2 regions of the Sporosarcina sp. Y352 genome follow, and region 1 is predicted to be linked to the other one. Evidence: riboswitches for the same ligand, from Rfam matches in the RefSeq annotation. Region 1 holds a riboswitch; the other holds the start of a gene.
The links. Region 1 has a riboswitch for cyclic di-GMP ahead of AC1TO6_RS14835 (LuxR C-terminal-related transcriptional regulator). Riboswitches for the same ligand answer to the same signal wherever they lie in the genome.
Positions count from the first base shown of each region.

Region 2: linked by a shared signal. The riboswitch ahead of AC1TO6_RS05580 (GGDEF domain-containing protein) and the one ahead of AC1TO6_RS14835 (LuxR C-terminal-related transcriptional regulator) in region 1 are both predicted to bind cyclic di-GMP.

Region 1 covers NZ_JBXCJE010000009.1:23,056-39,478, reverse strand. Annotated here, with positions in the region: gene sipW (signal peptidase I SipW) at 15-608, opposite strand; gene AC1TO6_RS14845 (hypothetical protein) at 574-1,359, opposite strand; gene AC1TO6_RS14840 (TasA family protein) at 1,519-2,121, opposite strand; cyclic di-GMP riboswitch class II at 2,758-2,839, shown strand; gene AC1TO6_RS14835 (LuxR C-terminal-related transcriptional regulator) at 2,896-3,549, shown strand; gene AC1TO6_RS14830 (hypothetical protein) at 3,941-4,594, opposite strand; gene sipW (signal peptidase I SipW) at 4,631-5,224, opposite strand; gene AC1TO6_RS14820 (hypothetical protein) at 5,190-5,855, opposite strand; gene AC1TO6_RS14815 (TasA family protein) at 6,015-6,617, opposite strand; gene AC1TO6_RS14810 (TcaA NTF2-like domain-containing protein) at 7,257-8,969, opposite strand; gene AC1TO6_RS14805 (hypothetical protein) at 9,224-10,825, opposite strand; gene AC1TO6_RS14800 (zinc ribbon domain-containing protein) at 10,837-11,325, opposite strand; gene AC1TO6_RS14795 (TcaA NTF2-like domain-containing protein) at 11,343-12,758, opposite strand; gene AC1TO6_RS14790 (DUF1659 domain-containing protein) at 13,253-13,474, shown strand; gene AC1TO6_RS14785 (DUF2922 domain-containing protein) at 13,509-13,727, shown strand; gene AC1TO6_RS14780 (YvrJ family protein) at 13,803-13,931, shown strand; gene AC1TO6_RS14775 (peptidoglycan DD-metalloendopeptidase family protein) at 14,076-14,684, shown strand; gene AC1TO6_RS14770 (YjiH family protein) at 14,839-16,167, opposite strand; gene AC1TO6_RS14765 (agmatinase family protein) at 16,212-16,423, opposite strand, start outside.
Region 2 covers NZ_JBXCJE010000003.1:1,485-17,907, reverse strand. Annotated here, with positions in the region: gene AC1TO6_RS05625 (Bcr/CflA family multidrug efflux MFS transporter) at 1-537, shown strand, start outside; gene AC1TO6_RS05620 (manganese catalase family protein) at 739-1,632, opposite strand; gene AC1TO6_RS05615 (YuzF family protein) at 1,667-1,888, opposite strand; gene AC1TO6_RS05610 (RNA-guided endonuclease InsQ/TnpB family protein) at 2,252-3,700, shown strand; gene AC1TO6_RS05605 (BrxA/BrxB family bacilliredoxin) at 3,886-4,320, shown strand; gene AC1TO6_RS05600 (class I SAM-dependent methyltransferase) at 4,320-5,099, shown strand; gene AC1TO6_RS05595 (YpjP family protein) at 5,368-5,967, shown strand; gene AC1TO6_RS05590 (hypothetical protein) at 6,804-6,968, shown strand; gene AC1TO6_RS05585 (L,D-transpeptidase) at 7,132-7,467, opposite strand; cyclic di-GMP riboswitch class I at 7,922-8,005, shown strand; gene AC1TO6_RS05580 (GGDEF domain-containing protein) at 8,023-8,868, shown strand; gene AC1TO6_RS05575 (hypothetical protein) at 9,642-10,346, shown strand; partial or broken gene AC1TO6_RS05570 (IS5/IS1182 family transposase) at 10,503-10,823, shown strand; gene AC1TO6_RS05565 (extracellular catalytic domain type 1 short-chain-length polyhydroxyalkanoate depolymerase) at 10,926-12,014, opposite strand; gene AC1TO6_RS05560 (sulfite oxidase) at 12,510-13,577, opposite strand; gene AC1TO6_RS05555 (hypothetical protein) at 13,947-14,102, shown strand; gene AC1TO6_RS05550 (YjcZ family sporulation protein) at 14,729-14,830, opposite strand; gene AC1TO6_RS05545 (LysM peptidoglycan-binding domain-containing protein) at 14,863-15,666, opposite strand; gene AC1TO6_RS05540 (hypothetical protein) at 15,874-16,017, shown strand; gene AC1TO6_RS05535 (hypothetical protein) at 16,202-16,423, shown strand, end outside.

The DNA of each region.
Region 1 (16,423 bases):
TCTTGGCTTTAGATTCACGAAGAACTATCCCCGCCATCTTCTCTCACTACATCTACTTGTTTCTTTTGAGGCAATTCGAGCTGACTTAGTGCTCTCCAAATCGTAAATGCCGAGTAAAGTAGCAGCAAGAAACCAGGGATTAACAGCAAAAACGCACCATTCTTCGACTTGGTAAAGTCAATGAAGTACCCTGCGTAAGGCAATGTAAAACCGGTGTACTCCGCTACCACATTACCAGACTGTACTGGATTCATATCCTCAGCATTATTGTTATCACCTTTTGTCCGGTAAAGTACAGAGTCTCCACTTTTGGACACCTCTGTAATCCGGTGTGTGATCAAAATATCTTCTGTTTCTTGGAATGTGATGACATCGCCTGCTTTAAAATTGGTTTTATCTTCGGGTTTCTTTACAGCGATGATTGAGCCAGTTTGGATTCCCGGCTCCATGGATCCCGACAGAACTGTTTTTAATTGGTAACCGAAAAGTTCCGGCTCGCCACCAGAGATTTTCGTGATGACCACAACGGAAGCTACACTAATCAGCAGAACCATCAATATGCCGGAGATGAGGCTATTTATCGCCTTCATTATTCTCCGTTTTTTCATTTGACTCTCCTTCTGTTTTCTCATTTGTATCACCCTCTGCTTCCTCTATGATTTTTTCTGGTTCTACAACAGCATTTATTTCAGTTACTGTTTCAGCGCTTTCTTCTGGAGCCTTACTTTCCGCAGAATCCTGAATAACCGGTTTCTGTACTTCCTCGCCTTTCTGCTGTTCAACGTTATTTACAGGAGTTTCCTGCTCCACCACTGTGTCAGCATCTGAATCCGCTTTATTTTCGTTTTCTTTCTCCACTTTCATATCTTCATCTTCTGTGATGGTATCCTTTTCAATTTCTTTCTTAGGTTCATCCTCTTTATTCTTGCAGTCGACCTTGGTTATCTCGCTTGATACAGCATCTTGTTCGTTTTCTCCCAAAGAATTATGATCTTCGCCCTTGCAGTTGACATCGCTTGATTCGTCTTCTACCTTAGGCTCCTCATCGTTATTCTCGCAGTCAACCCTGATTTCCTCGATCGATACCGTATCTTTACCATTTTCCTCCTTCGGCTTGTCATCATTTTGCTCGGGGTCAATCATAATTTCCTCGCCGCATTCATTAAGAACTACCGGAACTTCCCATACACCAGCAGTGATTGTCTGGGAGACTTCTGACTGACTACTAAGAAATGCGGACGTGTCAGACGACATATAACTAGTGCCAAAAATGGTTACATAACATATGAGTGCTATTTTTGAGACTAATAAAAGACTTAGATTCTTTTCCTTGAATGTTGACATTCGCTTGATTCCCAAACCTATCCCGCCTTTCATAGTAATATCGCTAGAACTATCTTAAATATATTTCTCAACATATAAAAAAGTTATATATAGAGAAATATATATAAGGAATAGCACCGGCAATCTGATGAAATAAAATGAAGGAGGAGAAGTGCTCTCCTCCCGGGATATATGTTATCTCAATGTTCCAGCTGTCTGCTTTGCGTCAAACGTCCAGTCAAGCTTTAGAGAATCTCCTTGGAAAACATTTTGATCCTGACCATTGTCAATAAATTCGAACATAACTGTAAGCGTATCGGATGAATTCGCCCTTAGTCCATCATTTTCTCCGCCAAGCCTCCATCCCAACAGATTTCTATCAGTAACATCTGTTGAACTTAGGTTCTTTAAAGTAGTTTCATAAAGAACCTCAGACCTTTTGTCATTATTGACAAGGAACTTAACCTGAATATGTTCACCAAAGTCTGCGCCAGCATTATTACCATTCGCATCAGTGACTGCATAAGCGGATGTCAACAATACCTTGGCTACGTCTAGGCTGCCGGTGTTATTAAGTTTAAATGTACGTAGCATATGATCCCCTGGTTTTAGATTGCCCACATCAATAATTGCAAAGTCTTTATCATTACCTGCAACATTAATATCCAATGTACCTGCTGCAAAACTGCTCTTATTTACTTCCACATCATTGAAATAAGCAAATGTTCCTCCACCGATCATACTTACAGCCAATGCTCCAGTTGCGATACCCATTGCTAGCTTCTTTTTAATAGTCATTTTAGTTTCCTCCATTTTTTTGTATTTTTTTACCTATATTGAATGCTTGTACTATGTTCTTTTCTGCGTCTTGGAAGAGTCTACTCTTATCTTCGTTGTTAGGCATGAGTTTTCTTTTACTTTTGATAAAGCAACCTTGATTGCACGCAACATTTTCATAGTTCGACAGCTATTGACAAATTCCATTTACTACATTTCTACATAGACGTTTTTGACTGAATCGCTCTTTACAATCTTCGCCCCTCAACTTGCAAGAAGCGGTTAAAGAAGTACAATGCAATTTTTTCAATAAATCTTCCTTTTCAGATTTACGTGTCTCCTAAGCCGGTCATCTCCTCCTTTAGACTTTAGTGTCTGCGAAAGTGGAACTACGTTCAGTATAAACAGAATATTGTGATTCTTCTCCCCCCAAATGGGTGATTTTTTCTGCATACTAGCATTCTACTTTTTAATAATTTCTATGTCATACTTTTGTACCATTCAATTTAGCGCTCAATTTGATAGAATATTCTTACTAGTTCTCCATAGTACCTATGTGTTATGATTCGACCAAACAACAAGTAAGAAAGTGCTCACCGACCCTGGATAACCGACATAGAATTCAATAAAACGCGTTTACTACTAATGGGAACTGTTCTTAATTGGGAGACTAAGAAGTACATCCTTATCTGGGCACCTTGGATGTATGGAGTCAGTGGTGCAACCGGCCTCATTTCAGTTGAACGTCTTTAATGAAATGTGCTCTTTAATCTATGGGAGGAGGCTATACTTTTGATGAAAATTGTATTGGTGTACGATCAAACAATCATTCGTAAAGGGTTAATCTCGATTCTATCACTGCAGGATACAATGGAGGTAACTGGGGAAGCTAGCAACAAGCAAGAAGCACTTATTCTGATTCAGAGAGAAAAACCAGATTTGACTATTATTGATTTTCAATTAGGAAAAGAGTGTGGATTAGAAGTGATTACCGAAGCAAGACAAGTAGGTTGCACCTGCAAGTTCGCCATCCTTACTTATTCGATAGAATTGTTGTCTTTCGAACGCGCAAAGGAAACGGATGTGGACGCCTATATATCGCTTGAATCACATCCAGATGAGCTCATTTATGCAATTCAAATGGTTCATAGGGGAAGGAAGTATTACGACCCGGATATCATAGATCTGCTGATGCAGTCACAGAAGAAACCACGAATGGATAACAGCCTCGTGAGTCTCCTTACCTCTAAAGAGAGAGAGGTATTGCAAAAAATCGGAATTGGATTTTCGAATAGACAAATAGCCCAGAGTCTATACATCTCGGAAAACACAGTAAAAAAACATGTCAGCCAAGTCTTATCAAAATTGGACCTTTGTGATCGTACACAGGCCGCGCTCTATGCGAACGAAACAGGATTTGTGCAATATAAGCATGAAGTGCCGGTTTAGAATTGGGTGTCTGGTTCCAAAACGATTTAGATTATACCGGAATAGGACAAGTCCCTTTGTGTCATTCGTGGCGTAGGGGGATTTTTTTGTTTTCGTTATTTGTTATCCGTGAAGTTTGATTGTGATATAGTCTTTTAATTCTTGTTATGTGTTTACTACCACGCTTCTTTTTCTTCAAAGTTAGTGAGGTGGATTCGGGTGATGCGCGAGAGAGTTTGAGCGGTCGCATGGAGGATTCGAGCGGTGCTCGCGAGACTTCGGGCGGTTGGTTCGAGCGGGATGTCTAAGTTAATAGAGAATGTCTCCACGAAAAATGAAAAAGCTGCCTAGGCATGAAACATCATGCACGGGAAGCTTTTCGAATGTTTTTCTGTATTCATCTAAGTGTTTATTACGCCATCTTCATCCTTCTATAATGCCTGATGATCATCAACACAGTCCCCCCTGCCACAAGTGCAGTACCAAATAATATCATTTTAAATATATTTGTCGATGTGGCAGGCAAGCTGACCCCGGCTAATGATGAACCGCCGCTATCAATTTGCCCTAGTACCATAGCTTGAACTGCCGGGGTATCTTTTCCTTCTGCCGTAAAAGAGAAAGCAAATGCTGACTGAAGTCCCTGAAAATCATTTCCAAGGTGCTCGGGAAAACGAATAGTAATATCCAGATTCTCCTCGCTGCCACTGGTAAGTTCTCTTGCGGGGAGTGACTTAAATTCAGCCAATTTGCCTTTATACAATTCCTTGTCTTCGGCTTTTATTTCCAGCAGCAGCTCGTTAAATAGCTTTTCTTCTCCGTTGTTTTGTACCTGCATTTGGTAGTCAAAATCTTTGTTGCCGTTTTTGACTGTAAGGGTTCGAGGCGCCCAATCACCAGGTTTCATATTACCGATATCAAATAAATTTTCTTTGGGTGAAAGGATGATGTCTATATCATTCTTGTCCGTGTCGTTTTCACCCTCTGCGGATACGCTCGTTACAGGCAAGAAATATATTCCACCTATCAATAAAAGACACGGAATCAGTCGAAACAGTTTGCTCATGGTAGTAATACCTCCTTACATATCTTGGCGATTGATTTAAGTAGAACTTTCCCCGCCATCTTCCCCCGCTATCTTCACCTTTTTTTTCGGAGTCAATTCAATTTCTCCAAGTGCTCTCCAAATCGTAAATGCCGAGTAGAGTAGCAGCAAGAAGCCAGGTATTAACAGTAAAAGCGCACCATTCTTGGACTTAGAAAAGTCAATGAAGTAACCTGCGTAGGGCAATGTAAAACCGGTATACTCCGCTACCACATTGCCTGACAGTACTGGATTCATGTCCTCAGCATTATTGTTGTCACCTTTTGTCCGGTAAAGTACTGAGTCTCCACTTTTAACCACCTCAGTAATTCGGTGTGTGATCAAGATATTTCCTTCTTCTTGGAATGTGATGACATCGCCCGCTTTAAATTTGGTTTTATCTTCGGGTTTCTGTACAGCGATTAGCGAGCCGGTTTGAATTCCCGGTTCCATGGACCCCGACAGAACTGTTTTTATTTGGTAACCGAAAAGTTCTGGCTCGCCACCAGAGATTTTCGTGATGACTACTATGGAAGCTACACTAATTAACAGAACCATCAATATGCCGGAGATGAGGCTACTTACCGTCTTCATTATTTTCTTCTTTTTCATTAACTTCTTCTCTCTCATTTGTATCACCCTCTGCTTTCAATATGTTTTTTGCCGGTTCTACAATAGTATTTATTTCATCGACTTTTTTAGCGCTTTCTTCTGGAACCTTACTTTCTACAGAATCCTGATCAGCCGGTTTCTGTTCTTCAACGTCAACTACAGGCGTTTCCTGCTTACCCTCTGCGTTGATATCCGAATCTGCCTTACCCTCAACATTCTCTGTTTCGTTTGTCTCCTCAGTTTCCTGATCAGTTGCTTTATCATCTTCTATTGCTTCTACCTCAGGCTCTTCAACTTCGTTCTTGCAGTCGACCATTATTTCTTCGCTCGATAGCGCATCAGTATCGTTTTCTCCTCTAGGCTTCTCAACTTTTTGCACAGGGTTGATAATGATTTCTTCGCCCGTTACAGCATCCATTTCAATTTCCTTACCGCATTGATCAACCGAAACTTCCCATTCACCGGCTGTGATCGTCTGTGAGACTCCCGACTGACTACTGAGAAATGCGGAAGTATCAGACGACATATAACTGATGCCAAAAATGGTTACATAACATATGAGTGCTATTTTTGAAACTAATAAAAGACTTTGATTTTTTTTCCTGAATGTGCGTATTCGCTTGATACTCAACCAGATCCCGCCTTTCATAGTAATATCGCTGGAACTATCTTAAATATATTTCTCAACATATAAAAAAGTTATAGATAGAGAAATATATATAAGGTATAGCACCGGCGATCTGATTAAATAAAATGAAGGAGGAGAAGTGCTCTCCTCCCGGGATATCGATTATTTTGTCGAAACTCCAGCTGTTTGCTTTGCATCAAATTTCCATTTCAGTTCTAAGGTAGCGCCTTGGTAAGCATTTTGGTCTTGATTATTTTCATTGAATCTAATCTTTACGTACATTTTATCATCTGTACCAGCCTTGATCCCGTCTACTTCTCCACCCTGCCATCCTAACCATCCTTTAGGTGATGTATTATCAACGGCATCTTGCGATAACGCTTTTAATTCACTTAGCGTCTTGGATGCAATCACATTGCTAGCTCCAAGGATACTGCTTTTATCTTCGTTTTTCAGGAATTCCACCACAATGTGATCTCCAAAACCTGCTACCGATTCAGTAAAATCAGTAGTCAAAAAGACTTTTGAAATATCAAGGCTACCACTGTTTTCCAGTTTGAAAGTGCGATGTATCGAGTCACCAGGCTTAATTTTATCTACATTGATAATTGTCTCAGGGTTCAGCGTTAAATCTAGAGTACCTGCAGCAAAGTTACTCGTCATTGTTTCCACATCATTGAAATAAGCATACGTTCCTCCACCGATCATACTTACAGCCAATGCTCCAGTTGCGATACCCATTGCTAGTTTCTTTTTAATACTCATTTTTAATTTCCTCCAATTAGTTTGTATTTTTTTGTTTTTGTTGAATGCGTGTACTTTGTTCTTCCCTGCGACTTGGAAGAAATTATTTTCTTCTTCAATCTTAGGTATGAGTTCTTTTTAACCTGATAAAGCAGCAGTGATCGCATGTACCATTCTCATAGCAAGGCAGCTAATACAGATTCTAGGTTTTACACTTCGTATGGAATAGCTTCTATTCCACTACTAGAAGATTGTGACTGAATCACTTTATGCATGCTTCGTTCCTCAACCTGTAAGTAGCGTTAATAGAGGAAGAATGCAATCTTCTTTAATAAATCCTTCTTACAGGTTTAAGTGTTCCTTTATGCTTATCTCCTCCGATAGGTTTCACTATATTTGTTGTGAAAGTGGAACTATCCTTAGTATAGACAGAACATTAAAGTTCCTCTCACCTCGAAAGGCTACTCTTTTGGCAAGTTGATATTCCACTTTTGGTAGTTTCTATGTTACACTTTCGTACCATTCGATTTCACATTCATTTTGGAAGAATGTTCCTACTCATTCTTTTATAGGTATCCAACAACAAAGAAAATCCCCTCAAGTCTCAAAGGACTCAAGGGGCATGTAATTGTAATGAAGAGCAGAATTTAGTACCTGTTATCAAATCTCCTTCGTCGACACGAGTTCGTGGACGCGCCATTCGTCATGAACTTTTTTCACTAGGGAGACCGTTGTAAACTTTTTAATTTTAGAGCCTTCCGGATAATGGATGACAAACTCCTCTGTTGATGTAACCTTCCATGTGTCGACTCCGGCTTCTTCCACCTTTTCCACACTGGAACTTACCAATTGTTCTGTAATCCCCTTGGACTCAAGATAGTCAATATAATCCCTTGCTTCTTTTTTTCGAGGTCCATCGTTCGTCATCAGTTGTTCTATATATGAAAAATCCCGGGCATTGATGGCCTCGACACTCATACTGACGTAATGAAGCATAAATGACTGTAGCTCATCTTTTAACAGACTCTTCTTTTCCGCTAGTACCGCGTCAGCGCTTGGCTGATGCAGCGTTCCCGAACCGGGAAGGGTGGTTGTCACATCTACGTTCGACCCTGTGCGAATTGCGTTTTGCACAAACCACTTTTGCTTGCCCTCGTCATAAATGAGTTCTACTTCAGTAACATGAACGACCTCACTCAGAAAAGGTGTTTCGGAAAGAGAATGCTCATCATCCATGAACTTAAACGTTGCATGGATGGAAATACCTTGGTCTGAATCATCCAGTACATTCACCGAGTTTTCATCGACATTCAATTCGTCGAGTTTTCCAGTAACATACCTGTTACTGTCAATTAGCGGGGTAAGGATGTTCTGTTGTAGTAGTTGATTTAATGACGCCGTTGTCGTTGTATAGACAGCTGTACTCCTTTTCGCTTTCGATTCGATATACTCTTCCCCGTATTGCTTTAACGTGTCCATTACTTTTTCCAATTCCGCTTGTGTAAGGACATCGGCCCTCATCACCTGATGTTCACTTTCAATCACTGTTTCGTTTGTAGTCACTTCTCCCCATGGGTATTGCGCGACGACTTTCGCCTTTTGCAAGCCGTCAAATAAAATCGGGCCAATCTCCGTTGTTACGCCATATTCGTCAAAAGGGATTATTTCATCATTAATTACTACGTAGACATCCTTCATGAGAGTCGATGAATAGTTAGCTAGTTCAAATACAGCATTGCCGAACGGCAAATCTACATTGATCAAGGAAGGTGTGTCTTTTTCATTGAATAATGACAGTTCGCTCTTAGCCGTTCCTTTCCCAAACTTCCCATTAAGGGTTGTTTTCACTTCGTAAACACCCGGTGTTAGTGGGCCGAATGTGACTGAATCCTTTTTCTTTTTTTCTTCTCTCATTTCAACCCCATTGAACACAAACGCAAGGCTATCTATCGGTCCATCATAGAAAGCATATTGATCGACTGCTTCCACTATGTATTGATTGAATAGACCTAGATATTTGCCTTGTTGCCGAACAGAAGTAAGTGATTGTACGGTTTTTTTCCCTTCCTCTTTGACGAGTTTCATCATTGCAATCGCTTCTTGCATGCTGATTGTACTGCCATCTTCATGGACAACGAGAGACTGAAGACCCTTGGTATCCTCATTGGATATGGCTTTTTCAAACCTTTTGGACGTGGCTTCTTGTGAATAATGGGTATTTGCCCAAACAATGAAACCAATTAGTAGGACGGTCATTGCTGCGATGATTCCATAGGTCCCTTTTCGTTTTTTTGATACAGGTTGTTTAGGTACAACCGTTTCTTTGTGAAGCCTTGTCCCGCAATTTCTACAGACAACGTCTTCACTTTTCATTTGTCCCCCACATTCCTGACAAAATTGACTCATTCGCATTCGCTCACTTTCCGCTGTAACAGCGACAATTTCAAATAAACTCACTAAAATATGGATTATTTTTCAACATCACAATTCGAGGCAAATCTTTTTTATGAAATTTCCACTTCCAGCGGTAAACAAAAGAGAAGGCAATTAGTTCTATCTCTATAGTAATAAACATATAGAGACAAACGAGGCCTTCTCTTATTCTTTAATCTAAAATAGTTATTTATTTATCTACTTGCAAATCTATTCTTCAATAAACCACCAATTGCGAAGCAGATCGACGCCATTGCAAATGTAATTAGGAAAGAAGGCAAGATTGAGGAATAGATGGTAATGATCGTACTTTCTTGCTCGGCAAAAACTTCAAGCTTGATTCTGCTTGCTACACTTATAACCGTCATGACAAGCGCATAGATTCCACCGAATAAAAGGATTTGCTTTATTTGCGGCTGGTTCGTTTTGAATAAACGGAACCCCGCATAGATGAGCAATACAGCCGGCAAAAGGAAACTCAGTTTAATAAGTATCGGAAGCGTTCCATCCGTCAAAACCAATGTATTTAACATTTCTTCAAGTTCATAATCGTCCGCAATCGACTTTTGAATGCCCTTGGCGCTACTAAATAGATTAATCGCAATGGAATGGGTTCCATCCAACAATTCCAACTTAAATGCCAGCGGATTGAAATGAGCCAAGTGCATGATCCAAATGGACGCATGTGTTAACACTAATGGTAATACCACTGCAATAATTGAGGCAGTTTCAACGCCTATATATTCACTTATATCCATTGCGGAAATTCCAACTATAGAAACGACAACGAAAATGACTGCGATTAGGAGCATTGAATACACCGTATACTGTACATACTGCTTTTTCGCATGTAAAAACACGAAAATACTCTTTCCGTAATACGTCAAATAGGCCGATAATCCCGTAACGATCAGTGACAATAAAAGTCCGGTTAGTAAAGCATCAAAGAATGAGAATTTCAATACAGCTTGGATTGACAGACTATCGTCGTAGATCCCATTTGAACCCATACGGAATTTCACTCTTGAGTTTATAGCGTTAATCACTATAAAAATCGTGTAAATTCCTGAGAAAATAATAAGCGGTTCAACCAATGACGATTTCGATTTTCTTGACAAATACCCTAAAACTGCCCCTACAATGAGCAGAATCACAATTGGGACAATCAAACCGGCGAGCAACAGATTTTTCTGTTGGAAAAATACTAGCATTGATTCGCCAAACGAATTGGCTTCCAAATCAAACTTCGTATTTATATTATGAAGTAGCGTTACAAACGTTGTGATGCCGTAAATTGTAGGTATCGATACTGACGTACCTGATTCTGCCCTAATTTGCTCTTCAAGAAAACTTAAACTCCGCAACTCTTTTGCTGATACCACTTCGCCTTCTGTCTCTTCAATGAAGTCTATAAACTGTTGTTCAGCGAAGTTCATGACAGCCCCGGCACTTACAAGAACGAGAACAATCGCTAGAACCGCTGCAATCAAAGCATTCTTCACTTTACTTTTCGATAAAAAACGGCTCGAATTGAACGTCGGTAAATCAAGCGTCCGCGTCGGATTTTGAATCGCTTGGATGACACTTTGCGTAGAGTTCAAACTAATACCTGATAACCCCCCCCCGCAATGAAGGCAATACTGTGCAGATGAAGCAACTTTTCCGCCGCAACCCGCACAAAACTCTATTTTCGACCGATTTGCTTTGCCGTTTAATTTTGTATCCAGTACGGCTCCGTCTGCTGTACAATAATTATTGTAATTGGGATGATTTGTCCCACATTCATTACAAAACAATCCGTTTCCCCCTATCCTTGGATGACAGTCCCGCAGCATGGACAAAATGCTGCCGTTTCCGGAATGTCCTCATTGCATCGCAAGCAGACTTTTGTCTCTTCTTCTACCTTTATTTCAATATTGACTGCATTTCCACAGGAGCCGCAAAACTTATCGCTTGGTTGAGCAGGGTTTTTACAATTCGAGCACAGATTTGATTGACTTGCTTCAACCTGGAGTTGTTCAAGATTTTTGGATAGCTCATAAATCTCTTTATCAACCTGTTCAATTTGCGAGGAAATTTCCGTGAAATCTTCATCGTGCACAAGACCGAACCGCACTTTTTTATGAATGCTGTTGCCAATTTCCACGATGCTCTCCAATCGTTTTTGTCGCAACTGATCGATTGCCTGACGGAGCTGGCTCGCTTCTTGCACTGTCTGCATCTTTTGTTTACCTTGTTGCAGCGTATCTTGTAGTTTATTCAATCCGCCGCCGATTTTTGTTTGTATTGTACTCAACAAAACTTCCCCCTCGTTTAGTATTTATCTCGATTCGTGTCTTTGATATGAATTTCCACAATTTCAAAGTGACCGGAAGAAGTCTTAACCAGATCATATTCTTTAAGTCGATCATAGGTGGTCGTTTGACTAAGGTGGTTTTCAAATAAGAACGTTTCACGGACTTGCAACTTTATAAGATCGCCTTCCACTATGCCAGCTGTTACTTCATTCGTCATAAATTCATACCAATAATACGTACTATCCGCTTCCGTAATAAATTCTTTCAACTCACCATACGCTTTCCCAGATGGTTGTAAATAGGATTCGATATAACCGAAACTTCGGTTATTGAGTGCGTCTTCATAGGCATTTCGGAAATTGATATAACTCTCGGAAGCTTGGCCGATCAACTCTTTGTTTTCTTCCGCTTTTTCTGCCTGCGCCATTTTTACTTGCTCTTTTTCATGGGCTTCTTGTTCCGCTTTTATGAGCGAAGGAAAAGCGAAAGAAATCGAATCACCTGGCTTTCCACTGATTTTTTCGGACGCTTCCGTTTTATCACCTTCGATTTTTCGAACAGCATGGAACGTAGCCCCTTTTCCAAAAACCGGCTCAATTGTTCCGACCTCCTGAATTGACTTTTCAGTAGATTTCCCATCCACATACAGGATGCTGTCTGGCGATTTCCCATCAAATTCGATGGAGTAGGCTGTATTCAGTAAACTGATTGTCGCTGATTCTGAAAATAGCACACGGTCGATTTTTGCAGTGCCTTGTGACGCAAAGAAGGTATTTTTCCCATTCAGCGTTACTGTGTACTCGTCCGGTAATACTTTATTGATCGTAATCGGTTTACCATCAAGCGGAAACGCCTCACCGGCAATGGTCAACGTAGTATTCGTAAGATCCGTATCAATCACCAAAGACTGCGACACCGGTTCAATCAAAGCTCTCGGGTAAAAATAAAGCCATTTATCATGCTTGATGCGAAATACTTCGATTCCATGATCATCCAGCACAATTTCCGTCAATTCCGTGTCTTTCACTCGTTCAACAGCGTCAGACAACTCCGCGTAGAATTCGGGCAAGAAGTCATTATTTAAATTCTTCGTAAAGCTCCCTTCTACATAAAGGACACCCTCAGGAACAGTCAATTCCGTAAATAGAGCCTTACCGTTTTCATCAATGATTGCATTGTAAATATTTCCCAATTGTTTAGTACTGTCAGTTACATGAGATAAAATAAGATGAGTACCTATCGATAACCCACATAGCACTGCAATGATTGAAAGTAGAACTTTCGTTTTCAATGACATGGGTTCCCGCTGTTTCGCCTCGTGTTCTGTTGATGAAACTGAAGTCAAATCTGGTACAGGTGTCCCGCATGCTGAACAAAAAACTAGCCCCGGAGAAAGCTCACCTCCGCACTTCTTACAAAACTTTTGACACACACACTTCTCTCCTTTATTTATAGTAAATATTGGATGATTCCAATATTTATTACAGTCAAACTTTTTAGTCTTTTGAAGTCAGTTATAAGAATATTTACCTATTACATTGGGAGTCTATAGTCTCCCTCTGCCAATAGATTCTGTAATTGGATGACCATTGTTTAAAATAAGCTGAAGTAGAGGGGAAATAGTTGGGTACCGAATTGGGACAGTCACTCAGTCTATTCTGAAGCTATTGTGATAATACCCCTAATTGGACATCAAAAAAAAACAGCTTCCATGACTTGTAAACCAGTGGAGCTTTATTTGCTATTATCGACTGACGAAATGGAGTTTTCTGTTTATTTCCACAGTTATTACAGTAATATTCACCTTCGAACTAATTACTCAAATGACTTAATATAATCAACATTATATTTTTCAACAAACATTTCAAAACAATGTCCCCTTTCCTTCCCTTTTACTCTATATAGAGGGTGAAAGGAGGTGATTACATGGCAGCAACAATCGAATTTCAACAAGCATCGGGTCGCGTATTCTTCGACGGTGGTTTGACAGAGGACGGTAAGCTTATCCGCAAAGCGAAGACATACCGCTACATCAAGGAAAATGCGTCAGCGGAGAACTTGTACCAAGCGCTGGAGCAACTGGGTCGTCTCTCAACTTTGCCGTTCATCGGAGCGGACATCGTGGAAACATCGAGTTTGATTAACTAATCAATTAACTAATCGAAAAAAGGAGGGATGAAAAATGGCTAAAACACTACAATTGAATTTCAACACAGCAAGCGGAAAAAGGGTGAGTTTGTCGGTGGATGAACCCCGCGCAGATTTGACGCCGCAAAGCATTGAGGCGGCGATGCAGGAGATCATTGCTGCGAATGTATTCGAAGTTAACGGCGCGCCACTCGCATCAATTGTTAGCGCTCGGGTTATTGAGCGAAATGTAACAGAACTTGTAAACAGCTAACAAGCCACAACGACCGGTTCACCAGTTTTCGGACTGGGGACCGGTTTTTCATGTTTATAGAGAGGAGGAAACGAGATGGAACAATGGATGAGTCTCATACAGGAAGTCGGTTTCCCGATATTCGTATCATTCTATCTTTTGCACCGGCTCGAAACAAAACTCGTCGCAATCCATGATGTGTTGGTTTCTTTGAAAATGCAGTGAATGTTAATCATCACTCATCAACAGAAATTTGAGTTGGGCTACTCGCTCGTGTTGTAGAGTTTGGGCGGTTGAAATCCATATTCGAGCGGTCCACCCCAGCGATTGAACGGTTACAATCCATATTTTTAAAGAAGGAGGGAATACATGTTTATTAAACCATGCGAGGGGCGTGTCACATCAGCTTTCGGTTACCGCATGCATCCGATTACACATTTTCGAACGATGCATTTTGGTGTAGATTACGGAAATACGCCATCAAACAATAAAATTGTTGCTGCAGCTGCTGGGAAAGTTAGTTTTTCTAAGTCTACAAATGGTTATGGAAACACGGTTATGATTGTCCACTCAATTGGTGGAAAGACGTTTGAAACCGTGTATGCACATCTACAATCTATCGGTGTGAAAGTCGGACAGTCAGTCAAACAAGGTGAACGTATCGGCATGAAAGGGACGACGGGGAATAGTACAGGAATCCATCTTCATTTCGAGGTCCACGTCGGTCGTTGGAATAACAAATTTACGAATGCGGTCGATCCGAACCGTTATATAGTGGATTTTGAAGTGGAGAAAATACAAAGCTTGCTTGTCAAAGTGGGTTACAAGATCGCTGTAGATGGACTAAACGGGCCCGCTACAAAGGCTGCGGTTATGTCGTTTCAGAAGGCATCGGGTCTTGTTGCAGATGGGGTTTTTGGGAAGCTGACGACAACTGCTCTTGCTAAAGCATCGAAAGATTATGTGGCACCAAAGTAAAGTTCGCGTGATAAAACCCAATTTCTCATATAAATGAGGAATTGGGTTTTGTTGGATACTTCAGAAGTAGCTACGCTCGACAAAAAAAGGGCTGTATGGAAAAGTCCGAATACACGTGACTTTTCCATGCAGCCTCTCTTTTATTTCAATTCATCTAAAGTATCAAATAAGCAATCGGCGTCACTATAATAAGGGTTAAGATAACGCGCACAACCCACAGCATGACGAGCTGAGGAATTGAAATTGGAATCTCTGTTGATACAACACAAGGGATGAATGCCGAGAAAAAGATGATGCCCGAGATAGAGACAACCGCGACGACAAACTTCACGATGAGGACAGATTCCGTCACCAATAATGCGGGTAAGAACATTTCCGCAATCCCAAGTGCACTTGCCTTCGCAACGAGCATCGGTTCCGGTAGCTGTAAGGCTAATGTGAACGGATAAAAGATATATCCTATCCAGTCAAATACAGGCGTATATTCCGCCAACACCAATCCGAGTAAGCCAACCGACAAAATGGATGGGAGGATCGCCATCGCCATAACCAGACCGTCCCTTACATTCACACGGATATTCTCCAGTAAACCTGGCGCATTCGCCACTGTTGCTTTCGCTTCGCTCCACGCTGCCACAAAACGACTTCCCGTAATTTCAGTTTCGGGTTGCGGAGTTGCCCCCTCATAATAGTCATCTTTTATTCTGGATAATGGCGGAAGTCTTACGGTGATGGCTGTTACTGCAAATGTTACGACGAGTGTCACCCAGAAAAAAGTGTTCCACATTTCCATCAATCCTAATGTTTTAGCGACAATGACCATGAACGTTGCCGAAACGGTTGAGAAGCCAGTCGCAATGATTGCCGCTTCCCTCGCCGAATATTTTCCTTCTTTATAGATACGGTTGGTGATGAGAAGCCCTAACGAATAACTGCCAACAAAAGATGCAACAGCATCTATTGAAGAACGACCCGGTGACTTCCAAATGGGGCGCATAATCGGTTTTGCCAATACACCGACAAATTCGAGGAATCCATACCCTACTAAAAGAGCAAGGAAAGCAGCACCAATCGGAACGAGTAGTCCCACAGGTATTACGAGTTTATCGAATAGAAATGGCCCCATATTCGGATCAAATAACCATGCCGGACCAAACTGAAAGACGAGCATTATCCCGACAATTAACCCAACAATATTGAACAACGAAAAAACGGTGTCAACATTGGACTTCTTCCATTTTCCCGATACAAATGGGTAGACGGCACCCGCTGTAATTATCGCCAGTGCATAATAAGGCAAAGCAGGTGTAGCATACGTTTGGATAAATGTGACGATATGATCTAGCATTATGGAGTTTTTCTCCGCTATGGTAACGGGAATAAAGAACATGAAAGCGCCAATAATGCTATACACAAAGAATTTCCACATTTGCGGAGCTTTTGTTACTTCTATCTGTCTGTTCACCTCTTGGTTTGTCGTCATACTTATACCCCTTCCCTCTTCCCCGAATTCTTCATCAATGCTGTTTATTTCAACTGACTCACGCGACCAGTAACAAATTGCAACCACCCATAAACCCCAACCTTAACCGTTTCCGAAACCGCGGAATCTTTGCTGGGATCCAAACAGACAAAGTCAATATGCTCAACAGCTTCATGCTTGCCGATCGTAAGCAAAGTATCAAACAGCTCTATCGCAGTCATCCCGCCTGGTGTAGATGCCGGAACGCCCGGCGCCA
Region 2 (16,423 bases), on a different contig from region 1:
TATGCACTTGCACAAGGTTTCATTATGGCTGGCATTTTTGCTTATGTCGCTGGGACACCGTTTGTTTATCAAAATATATACGGAGTTTCTCCGCAGACATTCAGCATATTATTCGGTATGAATGGATTTGGACTTATCATCGGCGCGCAGGTAGTAGGACGCTTAACGGGTGTTGTATCTGAAAAACGATTTTTAGAATCGGGTTTGTTCCTTTCTATTACTTCAGGCACATTGCTGCTGATTGCCGTGTTATTAAATGGACCACTTATTACAATCGTTATTCCTATCTTTTTTTTCGTCGCTTCGATTGGGATCATTTCGACATCATCCTTCTCACTCGCGATGGAAAAGCAAGGGCATATTGCAGGTAGTGCATCTGCTTTACTTGGATTACTACCATTCATTTTAGGTGCAATCACGGCGCCACTTGTTGGAATAGCAGGAGAAGAGACAGCAATTCCAATGGGAATCATTATCTTCGCATCAAGTTTAATTGCAGGCCTCGCGTATTTTAGACTCTCAAGAGTCAAAGTCTAACAAAACTAACAGAAAAACAGCCGCCCACTCAATTGAGAGTAGGTGGCTGTTTTTCAGAGATTGTAAACACAGTTTTATGGAAAGGGAGCAGCATTTAATGGTGGTGTTAGAATTAAGATGTATCTGGGCTAAGTGTTAAACGTCGATATTTTCGCGTTTATTTTGTGGGCAAGTTTCAATTTTGAAATGACCCATTCTTGACTACATACCCGACAACAACCGCCGAGCAATTTGCTCATACTCATCTCTGCCGATACCGGGTGCAAACTCTTCAGGGATACCCTCAAAATCAGGAATTTCATAGCCTTTTGGCATGCCTTCTTTTACAAATAGCTTTTCACCACTACTTGGATTGGTCCCTTTCCAAATCTGACGTATGTCCTTGTATTCTCCAGTATCATTCCAAGTAAATAATACATTACCGTATCCTAGATTTTCATATTTTCTTGCAGTATCAAAGACGCGATTATCTAAATTAGGTATTGGTAGCATCTTTGTCAAGTCAGTGCCAGTGGCCATTTCTAACGCTTTTGCATAGGCGAGTATATGTGTACCTCCTCGAACGAGCAAATAACCAATCATTTCTCTTGCTGTTGGATGGTCTGTCATTTCATATACACGCATTTTATGCGTTCTTGCCCCGCATTCAAGAAAGAAGTTATGCAATAGGTCAAGTACTAAATTCCCACTGGAAAACACATAATCTCCGCGCCATGGATTGCCCATTGAGTCTCCAGGCATTGAAGTTTGTGCATTTGCTATGAAGGCATACGTATTCCGCTTATCTTTAGCGTTTTGTAAAGGTGTTAAGTTTGGGTCTGCTGTAAATGATGTACCTTTGTTCACTATATTTATCGTGTTAGAAACGAGTTCAACATGACCGAATTCCTCTGCTGTAATACTCGCAACTAAATCATAGAAAGGCCTGAGCTTTCCTTTCTGCCTGAAATTAAATGATTGGTACATATAGTTATTAAGCGTTGACATTTCTCCAAACTTTCCGCCCAACAGTTCCTGAACCGCAGAAGCTGCGTTAGCATCCCCGTATTCTGGGATAGGTAGATCAATCGGTAATTGATTTACACGTTTGATCAATTGATTCACTCCCCTCATTATGAATCTTTGAAATTCATGTAAGTGTAACCCAGACAATTTCTTGCAGTCTAACGTAAAATGGCGTGTCGCTCACGTTAATTACAACATGATCAGGCATGACTGTTATTAATAAACCTTGTATCGGATTTTTCGTTGTTTGAATAACGATATTTTTTGACCTGAAATTTAGTAAGGATTGATAAAAGTAAGGGTCAAATACACTTACCATTTTAACTTCCGATTGTTGTCCATTCATACTTATCCCACCTCTCTTCAGATTCGACCTAGTATATGGGCGAAGGCGGAACTTTATGATTATGAGGTACTGCATGGATCCTGATTAGTATATTTAAAGTAGATAGTAGCAAAAAATACTTGGTGCAAAATTGTTAAAAGGCGACTGCTCTTTTCGAATGGATGTCAGTATGTATCGATGGCCAGGAAGGAAGTAACAGCACAAGCTCGATTGAGAAGGTGGCTATTTTATGATTAAGCCGAGAACACCCGTGACTTCAGTCGTGGGATGAATTGGCTTTCTTTTTTTCGTTATAAAGTGATATCACTTTACGAACTGACATTCTATTTGGTAGAATATTCTTACGAAGGGTGGTGAGAAAATATGGAACTGAAAAAAGATTACCGAACTTATCAAATCAACATTAAAAAAGGACATAGAATATATTCTTATTTCGATGAACTTTGTCTAAATAGTAATAACCTATATAACACGACAAATTTCTTTATCAGGCAGGTATACACTTCTTTAAACAATGAAGGTGTGTTACAACCTTTACAAATAGAAGTAATGAACACACTTCGTGACAATATTGATAAAATGAATGTCAATCAACAAAGAGCATATAGCAAAAAATTAGAAAAAGAACAAATGAAACCAAGAGACGAACAAAAAGAAATAAAGGAAATTCTATTTGAGTTACCTTCAAAAGAAAAGCCCTTCTTAGGTTACAATTTTCTTGATTGTCTTTTTAAAACAATTAAACAAAAAGACTATTATTCGTTGCCAGGTCAGATAAATCAACAAGTTCTTAGAAATGTCGTGCAAAATTGGACTAGTTTTTTCGCAAGTTTGAAAGACTTCAAAAAGAATCCAGGAAAATATACAGGAAGACCTTCTATTCCTGGTTACCTACCTAAAGGAGGCAGGAAAGAATCAACTCTTTCTAATCAAATTTGCAAAATTAAAGACGGTAAATTCCTGAGCTTTCCAAAAACCAAAAGAAAAATAAATATCGGTAAGTTAGCAAATTTCAATGGTAAGTTTCAACAAGTGAGAATCATACCCAGGCACAATTGTTTTACTGTTGAATTAGTCTTTTTAATCGAGACGAAAAAACAATTATCCGCCAAAATGGAACGATGCATGAGTATCGATTTAGGTCTTGATAACATTGCAGCGCTAGTTTTTAATACAGAGCACGTTCCAGTCCTTTTTAAAGGCGGTAAAGTTAAATCTATCAATCAATGGTACAACAAAATGCGCGCTTACTTCTACGCGGCTCTTCGTAACGGGAAAAAACCAAAAGAAGGAAACTTCCAGTCTAAAAAATTAGTGAAATTAGATTCCGTAAGACACAGACAAATCAAAGACTTTTTCCATAAAGTTAGTTTCAATATCGTGAAAATAGCCGTGGAAAGAAACATTGATGCAATTGTTATTGGCAAGAATGCGGGTTGGAAACAAAAAATAGAATTAGGGAAAAGAAACAATCAAAACTTTGTCCAAGTGCCACACTCATTGCTAATAGATTTAATCACTTACAAAGCGAATGCCGAGGGTATATCAGTAATTGTAACTGAAGAAAGCTACACATCTCAGGCAAGTTTTGTAGATGAAGACATTATTCCGACCTACAAATCGGGGAATAATACAAATCACATTTTCAGTGGAAAACGTATAAAACGCGGTATTTACCGTACAAAAAGTAAATCATTAATAAATGCAGATGTGAATGGTGCAGCAAACATCCTAAGAAAAGTAGTGCCGAAAGCATTCGCTAACGGTATAGCGGCTGTGTGTTCCCAGCCTCAATTGGTCAATGTGCGATAGCACTAACCCTGAAACCCGAGACTTCAGTCGTGGGAGGTTCATGCGTTCGTAATAACTAAAAGAAATCATAGAATCTAACATATAAAGTGAAGAACCGTGAAAAATTATGAAAGACAAGGTAGAATAGAACTCGTGGAACTTGATTTACAAAGCGATTTTGAACACATATGAAAAGGGGCGAAAACATGAATGCTTACGATGAGTACATGAAAGGTATCGTTAAACCGATGCGTGAAGAGCTTGTAGGGACTGGATTTACGGAATTAACGACGTCTGAGGATGTCGAAAGTACTATGAAAACACTTGAGGGGACTGCACTGGTAGTGATCAACTCGGTCTGTGGATGTGCCGCGGGTTTGGCACGCCCAGCTGTCAGAGAAGCGTTAAAAGGAGCCGAACATAAACCAGATCACTTGTTGACTGTATTTGCTGGACAGGATAAAGAGGCGACTGAAATGATGCGAGATTATTTCCCAGAAGTACCGCCGAGTTCACCTTCGATTGCCCTTTGGAAAGATGGAGCATTAGCTTATTTTATACCAAGAGAACAAATCGAAAATTTCGAAATGGAACAAATTAAAGACCATCTATCAGAAGTACTCGACCAAGTTTGTAAATAATGAGTACAGTCATTACGACTGCCGGCAGACCAAATGATAAATCGATACAACTTGCATTAGAAGCTTCTAGAGCTCTCGGTTATCCGATTGTCGAACGAAATAAACAGTCTATTCACGGGATGCAGAAAACTAGTGGCGCGGATGTGCTTGTAGCAGGCAAGAATCGCTATGAGTTATATCGGATTGGAATGGAGGACCCATTTTTCTTTCATCCCAATTCGGCCGCGTTCAGATTGAAACGGCTTGCGAACGGGGAAAAGGATCCATTAATTGAGACAGCTCAATTGCGCAAAGGAGATTCATTTCTTGATTGTACGCTTGGTCTTGGATCAGACAGCATTACCGCATCTTTCATAACGGGAGAAAACGGCAAAGTGTTAGGGATTGAAGCTGATCCTTCTATTGCGTTTATAACCGGCCGGGGACTTCGTTCATTTCCTTCCCATTCTGAACAACTTACTTTGGCCATGCTAAGAATAGAAGTTATTCAGTCGGAGGCGATTGATTATTTAAGCAAGCTATCCGATTCTTCCTGGGATATTGTCTATATAGATCCGATGTTTCATACACCTATTGTAGAATCATCCAATTTCACACCACTGCGTCAAGCTGGTGTACATAGATCGCTTACAGATGAATGGATAGAACAGGCACAACGTGTATGTAAACGGCGTGTTGTTGTAAAAGATCGTTTTGATTCACCCGTATTCGAAAGATTTCATATGGAACAAGTAGTAAGACCGAATACGAAATTCCATTTTGCTTTTCTCCAAAAGTGAAGAAATTAAAAACGCCGTCATCCAAAAGAAGCGGACGACGGCGTTTATAGCTATTAATGTGTGAAATTCAATGAGCTTAGGTATAGGATCAATGCGAGCATCCCTAGGCCGATAAACAATTGTACATCCATTAATGAGTACCTCCTTCAAGAAAACGAACATTTATCTACGTTATTATTGTACAATGAAAGTGAGAAAGAAGAAACCTTTTCAATAGCTTTTCGTCAAAATAGAATATTAAAATATACTAAATTGCGGGTGAGATACTATGAAAAAGTGGTTCCAGAAAACGCTCATTGTTGCCGTAGCACTTTTGACATTTGGTGCAATTCCACCAAATCATGAAATTTGGACTAACTTGCAAGACAAAGGTCTTTCAAAAATTTCGGATAGACCCTTACAGAGTACAGATTATTCGATTGGATTAGCCGATTCTTTAGATGAAGAAAATCTGATGGGGAGCTCCGATTCCTTAGAAGAACTATTTATCACTTCTGCAAAAAGATTATCCTATATGAAATTCGGTACAAAAGTTGGGCCAGTAATTGCCGATGATTTTGATAATATCATTTTCCCGAAAATTGAAGAAGCCATTCAGATGACACTTGAAAAATCCGATAATCTTCATAAACGGCGTTTAGCTATCAGTGAAAAGCCTGCCGGAGATTATTCGGAGAAAATATTTAATGTATATGATTTGGATGATAGGAAAGATCTTATTCGTTTTCATGTACGAACTGAGAAAAGGCCTCAAGACGGCTACTTCTATAACTTTCATTATCATATCGCCGAAGATGAATTTACAGCTCATTACTCAATTGGCGACATATATTGGGCAAAAGACACACCTCCAAAGTGGTTATCTTAAATAACCATGCTGGGGGTGTGTTTTTATTTAATTTTTGGATGCCTTACCTAAAGGGTTTATGAGCGGAAAAGTCATTAATTAGCGACTCTAAACACTCATAAATAACCATTAGTAAAATTTGATATGGACAATCTTCTCAGGTGTCTGATTACACTGGGGAGGTAGACCAATTACATGTAAATATCCGGCATCTTCCGTTCCTACTATCCAGTAACGATATTATGATTGATTTAGAAAAGTATCAATGGGTGATGAAAGACAGTCGTGAGGTAAAAGTAGAATATGAATTAAACCGCGGGGCCAATGTACAGGGGATGTTAACGAGTCCCTTAGGAGTAGGCTACTTATTTTACATGTTCATGCACGGTATCAGCAAAATGAATCTTTTTTCAGGAAGCTTTTTGATTACAAATAAATGCGTATTATGGTTGGTGATAACTGTTAATAGAGGTGAATGATTCATCTAAATTAATTTGGAGGTGAAATATTTATTAAAATTCTCTATCTTTTTTTACTTTTAGGAATTCTATCTGGAGCAGCTATTACTTATTTCTATGGTCACATACCTTTCTTGTTCTATCTAGTTATGCTTGTGATTTCAGTCATTATCGCAATAAAAGTTCGGAAATGAAAAGTGGCGTTATGTCAACCAGAGGTGTATTACATATACAAACCAGTTCAGTAACCGAATTCTTTGTTCAACTAATTGGCTTTCGATTACTCGAACAAGTAAGATTTTAAATAATCTATTTGACACAAAACACGTTCCATTCATTCTGCCAATGAATGGAACGTGTTATTTTTATTGTCTTTTTACGGAAGGGAGAAATCAAATCATGTTCTTCAAAGCTAAAATCTGTAGAAATAAGCTGTATATCTACCCTGAAGTCGAAGCCCTTGTAGCAAAACAAAGCCCAGCGGAATTAATCGAGCTGGGTTTTGTCGTGCTTGAAACATCTCTTCTATTGTTGAGGATGTCGAACGGGAGGTTGAGTATGTAATGAAGTTTTGTGAGCAATAAGACCGCTGATTGCAATTCCGCGGCCTTAGACACAGTCACCTTAATGGTGTAGCAGCAGTATTGTCGAACCTGGCGATTGATAAACGTGGGGGTATTTGGCAGTATACACAAACTATGCAGTAAAGGATACGAGGATAACAGAGTCATTTATGAATGACAACCCTTGTACCTATTGGAACTCTAGATGATAATTCTAGAACATCATTATTAAACATTCTAATACATCCACGTGAGACATTCTTACCGATTGAAGCTGGGCTACTTGTGCCGTGTATACCGTAATGAGGCTTTGATAATCCCATCCAAAGCACTCCAAATGGACCTCCGGGATTACGTTGTTTATTGATGATCGTGTATGTCCCAGAAGGTGTCGGTGACAATATTTTTCCAACTCCAATTGGGTAAGCTTTTATAAGCCTGTTTCTATCAAAAAGTTTTAATTGATGTTGTGAAGTAGACACGTCAATCCATATCACCATGAAAATCAACTCCGTTCTTTGACTAATGTATGAATTAGCCTAGGAATTTGTGAATTAACAGAAATTAATAGAACAGTTAATGAGGATAGAAAGCCAAAATGCTTAATGAACAGTTTAACTATTATACGCCGTGAAAGATAAATTTCTTACCCTATTGAGTGTAGTTGTATAAGGCTTCTTCAACTTTATTGCTTTAGAGACCAAATAAAGTTACTTTGTTGTTATCCATCAGAACACGTTTCATAACTGATGTCATAATTGAGTGAAGAATGAAATAACTATAAAGATGCTGGGTTACAAATATAGGAATTTAAATTACAATAAAGTAATAACAACATCTTCAGCTAACTAGCAGCTTTAGTTCATTAAGAGACACTGGACACAGATGAAAATCAGGTAATTTAGTTAACATTGGAAGTATCTAACTGTTGTATACTTATATACTTAGCAACTCTATTGAAAAAGGCAAAGTTATCGAAAGGTAATGACGCAAAACCACAGGTCTAAAGCATTAAGCTATGACGGCTGGGTTACCGAAAGGGGTAAGGAAGGTAATTGAAAGAAAAACGTTTTAAATACTCATTAATTATTATTTTTTTATTTACGGTTGCCCTAGTTCTTATTGATACGACTATAAGTGAGTATGCGAGAAGCCATTATCCATTTATATGGTCACTCTCTCTGATTCCGATTATTATGATTATGAATATGTATCCTAAATGGAAAGTAATTATAGGGTCCGGAGTCTTTTATAGCTTTTTGAAGTACATAACAGAGTTTGGTCAGAAAATTAACCCTGATAATAGCGAAATCAATGCACTTATTTTAGGTTCGCTCATTAATTGGTCTATTACTCTAGCTATTGGATACTTCGTAAACAAGTCTTATAAATTATTTCTAAAAGTAGAAGAGCTTACCATTACAGATTCATTAACTGGTATTTATAATCGAAGATATTTAGAGCTTTTTATGGAAAAATCTATTCCTATTTATAAAAGGACGAACAGTTCTTTAGTTTTTATGATGTTAGACATAGACCATTTCAAAGAAGTTAATGATAATTATGGTCATCAATGTGGGGATGAAGCTCTTAGGCATACTTCAAGTATTATTAGCAATAACGTAAGAAACTTTGATGTCTTCGTTCGTTTTGGCGGAGAAGAATTTGCAGTTATTCTACCAAACACCGAAGTTGCTGAAGGGCTAATAATATCAGAACGTATACGTGAGGCTGTTGAGAAATCAGAGTTCATTTATAAAAATGAACGTATTCATTTTACAATCAGCATTGGAGTATCTTTTTACAATGGGGATACCGCGGAGGAGTTTATTGAAAAGGCAGACAATGCTTTATATAAAGCAAAAGAAGGTGGTAGAAATCAGATAGCAATTATTAATTGATAGGACTTTTGCTACTAGTTATTTTATAGGAGCTTACTAATTTAAATGAATACTCTTTTTTTTCACTAACGAGTGTGAAACCTCTGTAATGGAGGTGGGTGAACAGCCCCAAGTCTAGCGATAGGTAATAATTATTTTTCAACTGTGCATTGCACTGATCGGGTAAGAACGTGGGAACATCACTTCATACAATGATGCCACAGTGCAAGCTCTTCGATTAAGAGTAACTTGAAACTTATAATTAAGAATATCATCGTTAGATGGTTTGATTGGAATTTAATATTTTGACCATCGATTAAATCAGTTTCAATTTCTCCGTGTGACCTAATGCAAAGCAGTTTATTACCAATAAATGAAACTTCTCATTAGTCTTGGACGTATCTTAATATAGGAGCTATATTTGATAAGTTGCTGGCTTCTTAAGTTACTGCTAGGGGGATTGATTTTATCTATTGGATTCTAGCTATATTCTATAGTGTCATTATTTTAACTATGTTATTTACAGGACTGCTTAGTAATTTATTGTTCTTCATTATCTCAGTAATAGCAGCACTAATTATTGTTTTTAAAGAAAGAAGTAACTTGAATGAAAATAGAAATAGGCAGATTATTGCACTTGGTTTTTTTACAGTCATATCTCTATGTACAATTGTTATTGTCTTTTTCAATAGAGAATTAATTGTGTAAAGGTGTTAAGGGAAGATAGAACTGCTATGTATGTTTTTTGCATACATAGCGGTTCTTTTTAATTTTTATCAGAGGAGGAAATAACAATGACACTTAGTCCGTATTCTTTATCACACGATTGGTCGCTACACTGGACACGTATCCCATCGAATATAAAGCGCTCAAACTATGTAAACGGAGAATCACCGAAAGAACGAAAAGCATTAGAGGCACTAGCGGCAGTGGGATTAATCGGGGGAACACAACTCTCCCGGTTATTTTCTTTGGATAAGAAACGATTAAAACGTATGGTTTCAGAGAAGAAAATCGTTCGTCATGAAATTCATCGAAACAAGCAGGTCATACCAATTTACACACTCGGAATAAGCGGGGCAGTCGTTGCTGGGTTGAATGACTGTTACGAAAGTAATTATTGGGTTGGATACAAAGCGGAGGATGTTTTAAAACGACTTCTGTTTTTTCAATTGTTTCAACATTTTCCGGAATCTAAAATTTTGCCAACACTAGAACCATTCAGTGGGGTGATCCAATTTCAAGGCTGGCCAATCTATGTATATGTATTGCGTGGAGATGTAAATGATTTGCTCATATATTTAAAGTGGAGCGGTAAACATTTCAATGAGCATCTAATCATTATTAAGGAATCAATTAGACATTTACAACCACTAAAGGTAACTGCCAAAACTCTCAAGGTTAGGGTGGCTGTAGATGTGGATTTACGGGATGATAATGAAGACCGTAAAAGCTGTTTTATTTATTGGATGAATCTGCTGAGTTTGTTAGCGAAGTAAAAGTATAGGAGGAATATAGAATTAGCTTGTGATTCGATACTCTGAATACCGGTGATAAGAAGGACGCCGAGTTAAAACAGAATTATTTTATCTATCCAAAGATTAGTCATTTAGGAAACACCCTTTACTTTGGATTGCGATATCGAATGAAGATGAAATGTTCACGACAGTCAGGTGTTTGAGCAGCTAGTCCAGAAAATCATCGACTAGGGTGGGACGTCCTGTAGTCGTTGCCACTGATGTGCAGCCTACAAGACATCAATCATTGCGAACTACCTTTTAGAGAATCAAGTTCTTCCAGCACTTCCATACAAACGACCAATGACAAAGGAGGGATTCTTCAGAAAATATGAGTATGTTTATGACGAGCATTTCGACTGCTATCTCTGTCTTGAAGGACAGGACCTAATGTATCGAACAATCACGAAGGAAGGATACCGCCAGTATGCTACAACTCCTTCTATTTGTGCCTCGTGCCGGGGAATAGAATATGACATTGAATAAAAAAGTTTGATCCAAATGAACTCCCATATGGCTCAAATAAAAAATTCGTCAACCTTGATTGATTGGTACGGTTCTTTAATTTTTTGTTTTATATTTTCTTTTTATAAGTTTTGAAAGTAGGATGCTAAAAAAGTTCTTCTTTGGTGATTCGTCCTGTGGATTGAATGGTAGCACAACTGGTGCCGAGATTGAATTTTTGGCCGAAGTCTCAATCAGTTTTTCATCCGGCTGTTGTTGATGATTACTGAAAAAACTCCATATAATTTCTGTTGCATTTGGACCCGAGGGATCGGTGTAAGAACCATTCGGGCTTCCACCAGACCAGGCATGCCCCATTTTATCAATCATCCAAAGTTCCGATAATGGCCCACCGTCCCCATCAATATATACATGCTTGGTATAGCTATATCCATTTATAATATCTGATTTGACCAGGGCAGGGGTAACATCAGCAAGGCCTATACCTTCTTCAACGAGAAAATTGGTTTGAGCCCATTGGGTGATAACCTGCTGGCCGTTAATGGGGTGGACCGTTGTATCACAGATTCCATGGAAAACAATCACCCCTATTTTTTTCTTATACTCTCCCATCTCTTGAAATGCACTGTTTCCGCATGCATATGGGTCAAACACGCCTTTCTCCATACTATTCTTAGCTTCCTTAGCCATCGGGTCGGTTAGAAAATATACATTGGCAGCATCATAGGCTAGTCCCGAACAAATTCCGATACCGTTAAAGACATCTGGATACGTAACACCAAGAATACAGGCTAGTGCCCCGCCTGCTGAGAAGCCCACAGCGTATACTTTATTTGAGTCAATCTTGTATTTACTTTTGACCTCATTTAAAATCTCGTAAATTAGCTTGGGATGTCCCTTACCGCGGTGTTGATTTTCATCTAAAAACCAGTTCCAGCAGCCAAAGGGGTTATACCCGGCCAGATCTGTAGGATTTAACAGATGGTTCATATCAGGATAGAGGACAAGGAATTTTTCCTTTTCAGCAAGTGTGTTCATGTTTGTGCCTGCAGCAAAATCATCCGGATTTTGTTCACATCCATGAAGCATCACCAACAACGGAGACTCTTTATCTGAATTATATTGACTGGGAACATATAGCTTGTATTTAAAATCGTAATATATAAAATTGAGAAATTCCCCCAAATCTCTTGACCTCCGTTTCTATACTCTATTTACTTATCTTACTCCAATAGTTGTCGCAATATTTTTACTTGTTTTACTACTTTAACAGAAAATAAGTGATTTAGAGAGTAAAAGGTAGAGGGGAAAGTTTCAAGGAAATTGATGACACGACTGACAGGTAAGGCACACTGGTTGGAAAAAGGGACAAGAGTGGGATCAAGCATGAAATGGCATGGTCCGGGGTGTTAAGTAACTTAAAATCTGTATAAGGGATAATAAAGTTGTTTAAATCCTAATAATTTCATTTAAAACTTAAACGTCGATTATGCTATTCAACAATCGGACCATATTATTGAAGAAGAAAAAACTATATATAATAAATACTATTTTGCATAAAAAAGAACAACAATAAAATTATATGGAGGTTTAAGATATGGGTGTATTATCAGCATCGCCCACTAATGAACCAGACGTGTAAGCAAGAGTTCATTAACATTCAAATCTTTACTCAGTTTTCTATTCAACCTTAACAATAATTTTATCAATTGCATTATATCCGTAACCTTTTCTGTTCCAGAAAGGGAGGGATGGTTGAGTCCTATCATAAGAATCTGTCGCTTTTGTCATAATCTTATATTCACCTTTCTCCAATACAGTCCACCCATATGACCAAGTAGTCCAATCATACCCAATATTATTTTGGTTTTCTATTAGTGCACTTGACCATGATTTTCCGTTATCAGTGCTAACTTCCACATTTTTTATATAGCCTTTTCCTGTCCGCGCAATGCCTTTGATTAAATGTTTACCCGTATGAACAACATCCATATCTAACGGCTTCTGTATGGTGGAATTAACGTTCATTGTTGTTACAGGAAAAGAATGATAGTTATCGTCCTTGTTTGGATAATAGACGTAATCAATAGATTGAAAGGGGCCTTCAAAATTATTATCAATTACCTTAATTTGTTTAATCCATTTTACAGAAGCCATGGCATACCACTGAGGAACAATTAACCTTAAGGGGAAACCATGCTTAAAAGAGATAGGCATATTATTATATGTGTAAGCAATGATAGTGTCGGGATGTAAAGCTATTTCTATTGGTAAACTCCTGACATATGTATAAACATTATTTAAGTCAGTTCTTTTTCCATAATCATATCCTTCCACTATCACTTCTTTTGCCCCTTCTATAATTCCAGATAGTTCAAGGAGGAGTCTTAACGGAACTCCTTTCCAATAACCTTGGCTAATTGCCCCTTTTCCCCATTGCTCACCGAATACTTTAGGTTCAAATAAACTACGTTTATTACCTGCACATTCAAGGACTGCTTTAACAGTTTTCGATGGTAATCGAAGGATATCTTGCATGGAAAGTATTTTTTGGGTTGTAACAGAACCGTTTATTGGAATCCAATAGCTAGAATAAGAAAGCGTTGGATAAGAAAAGTGGTTTCGTCTATAAAATAAATGATTATTTAGTACATCAGTCTCAACAAACTTAACAGGTGTTTCCTGATTTTCAGGTTGTAAACTATGTGTAGTTAAAAATGGCTTTAAGAAAGGATATTGAGAATTCAATATAAATTCCTCCTGAAAAAATGATAATTATAGTTATGTTGTAAAAGAAATAGCTATTCATTTTTTAAGATTAATTTTAATTACATATTTAAAAAGATCTTCAGCAATCGGGTGCGATTGGTGGACAACCCGACAATTTAACGACATTACTTTTGCATCACCCACAATCATATGGGATATTTACGCTAAATTGTGTGAGATATATTAAAAGTCGATTCAATCCTCTGGGATACAGTCGGCTTTTTTTATGACTTCTGCCTTTGCAGGTACCATTTAATGATCAATGGGAAAAAATAACTTGACTATTTCAAATAGTAATACACAAGCTATAAATGATCAAAAAACAGTCAACAGAAAGGTGGGGTCAAAATGAAGAATAACATTCAGGTATTACCAATTGTAGCGGCCATTGGAATTGGAGCTGCTGCCTATAGCCTGATGACCGGTCGCGGCGGACAATTACAAAATATAATTCCTCAGTTATCTAACATGAGCAATCAAGGCACAGCAAACCAGCAACAGTAATCTACAACTGGAACAAGCCAATAATTTAGCGGCGAAAGCATATGAAATCAATTCTAAAAGATTTTAGAGCCAGAAGAAGCGGAGAGTTTATGCCTTTCAACGCCTTCTAGTCATTGTAGGCATTGTCCGTTTGCTATTGAATGTTATCGAAAGTTCAGTAGCTATTAAAATGTAGAAACAACATGCACCGACGGGAATAGCTGTCGGTGTTTTTATATTCAAGTAAATAGAGGAGGAGAGATGTATATGACAACGATTGCCATATTTGAAGCTATTGCATTTATGTTTGTCACAGGAACTATAACAGCGGCTTCGTTTCTGATTGGGTTTAATCAAGGGAAACAGCAGTTACTGAAATACTAAATAAGTTAAGTCGGAGAAATTTCGCATTCTAAGCGGCCAAGGTTATTCATGTTATTTCATAGGAAAGTAAAAATGAGCTGGGAGATGTATTCCCAAGCTCATGTATTTTACTGTTCATTTATTACTAATGCGTTAGTTGAAGAAGCAATCAATATAGTTTTATTGTACATATTTACAAATCTTTCTTTATCAATAACATAATGCACAGTGTTTATATACAAAGGAGAGAAGCTGAATTACAATCCAGCTTCTTTCCTTTTATTTTAGTTTAACAATGCAGCACCAATGATGATCAAAAGGATAAACAATACAACAATCAATGCGAATCCCTTTCGCCCATTAGAATGAGTCAACCTATCGCCCATCACAATTATGCATAAATACAAGGTAAACTTTCTTAAAAATAGACTTTTGTCTTTACTAAGTCTTGGATACTACCATCTTTAGCGCTTCTTGTGTAAACCCAAAGTTCACCAGTATTTGATGTAGGGGTTCTGTTGAATGGTAAAGTGCTTGTAAAATTTCCGTACTCAGGAGCTCCTTTATTAGCCATTGTAGAACGTTCGTTAGAAACAATAGTTCCGTTAGCGTCTCTTAATTGATATAAAACATTTGCTTCAAACGCTCTTGCCTGACCCTCTATTCTTTGTCCATTAACTACTATTGTTCCCGGAAGTGGAGTCCATACGACAATGTTTTGAGAGGTTGGTAAAGGGAGAATTAGCTCATATTCTGGCCAAATCAGATCACCTTGGTAACCTGGTCGGTTTTGGTTAGCCATTGTTATGCTTGAAAGGGAAATTCCAAATCTATTCGAAATCGATGAAAGTGTATCACCTGATTGTATTTCGTATATAAATACAGGTACTGTCAATGGTTGATTAGGGAAAATAATGTTGGGGTTTACTAAATCATTAATACCAGAAACTAAATCACTAAATGCATCAAACCTAGAAGCAATCTTATTAACTGTATCTCCGGATTTAACAATATAAGTTACTTTTCCGGTTTTAGAAAGGACTGGGACGACAAGTACATCTCCAGGATAAATAAGACCAGGATCAGTTACCGGCTGAAATAAATGATTCGCTCGTCCTATTGCTTCAACAGAACTTCCAAATCTCCGAGCTATTGAAAATAATGTATCGCCCTTACTCACTGTGTAAATATAAGTTTTATTAAAAACTATTGACAATATCATCACCTCCATTTTAATTTTTAAAAGAGTCTTACTCAAAGAAGAATCTATCTAATAAGATATTCTTGTAAAACAAAAAGGACAGGGACGATCATCTTGAGTCATTCATGGAATTATCAAAAGAATTATAAACGGGAAGTGTCAACGGTACATGTCTGACCGGTTGAGGTTCAAAAAACACAACACCATATTGAAGGTGAAAAGTTTACGATGCAGACCCGCACAGAAAATGGATTTACATTCTTTGTGAAGTTGGGGGAAACAAAAGGGGGGAGCTTAGGCGCAGGCGAAGACGGTCGAGAAGCCGAAGGAAGCCGCGAAGTCGGAGAAGAAAGCGTCCGTAGTAGCGGTTAAGTCGGTTGAAGAAATCGCGGCAGACTCAAAGGCGAAAGTAGCTGCGGATGCTAAGAAAGCTGACGAAGCAAAGGCGGCTGAAACCGTTCTCGTAAATTTGAAGGCACTCGTAGCGTTGTCATATAGCGTTATATCCGATGTCAAGCCGAGTCCGCTCGGCAAAGGAGATTGGGGAACGAAGTAGGTGATCGTATCTGATGCGTGGTACGTTTCGGCTGAACACGAAAAGGAACGTTTTGCTGAATCGATTTGCGGCGCAGTTAAGCTTACGACAAACGGCGAGGCGGCGCTCGTACATTTCTACGACGCGTATTATAAAGTGCCAGCGAAGGAAAAGGTATTCGGAGGTTACGATATTAAACGGATATATATAGAAGGAATCGGAAGGTCTTGCGCAAATTGGCGT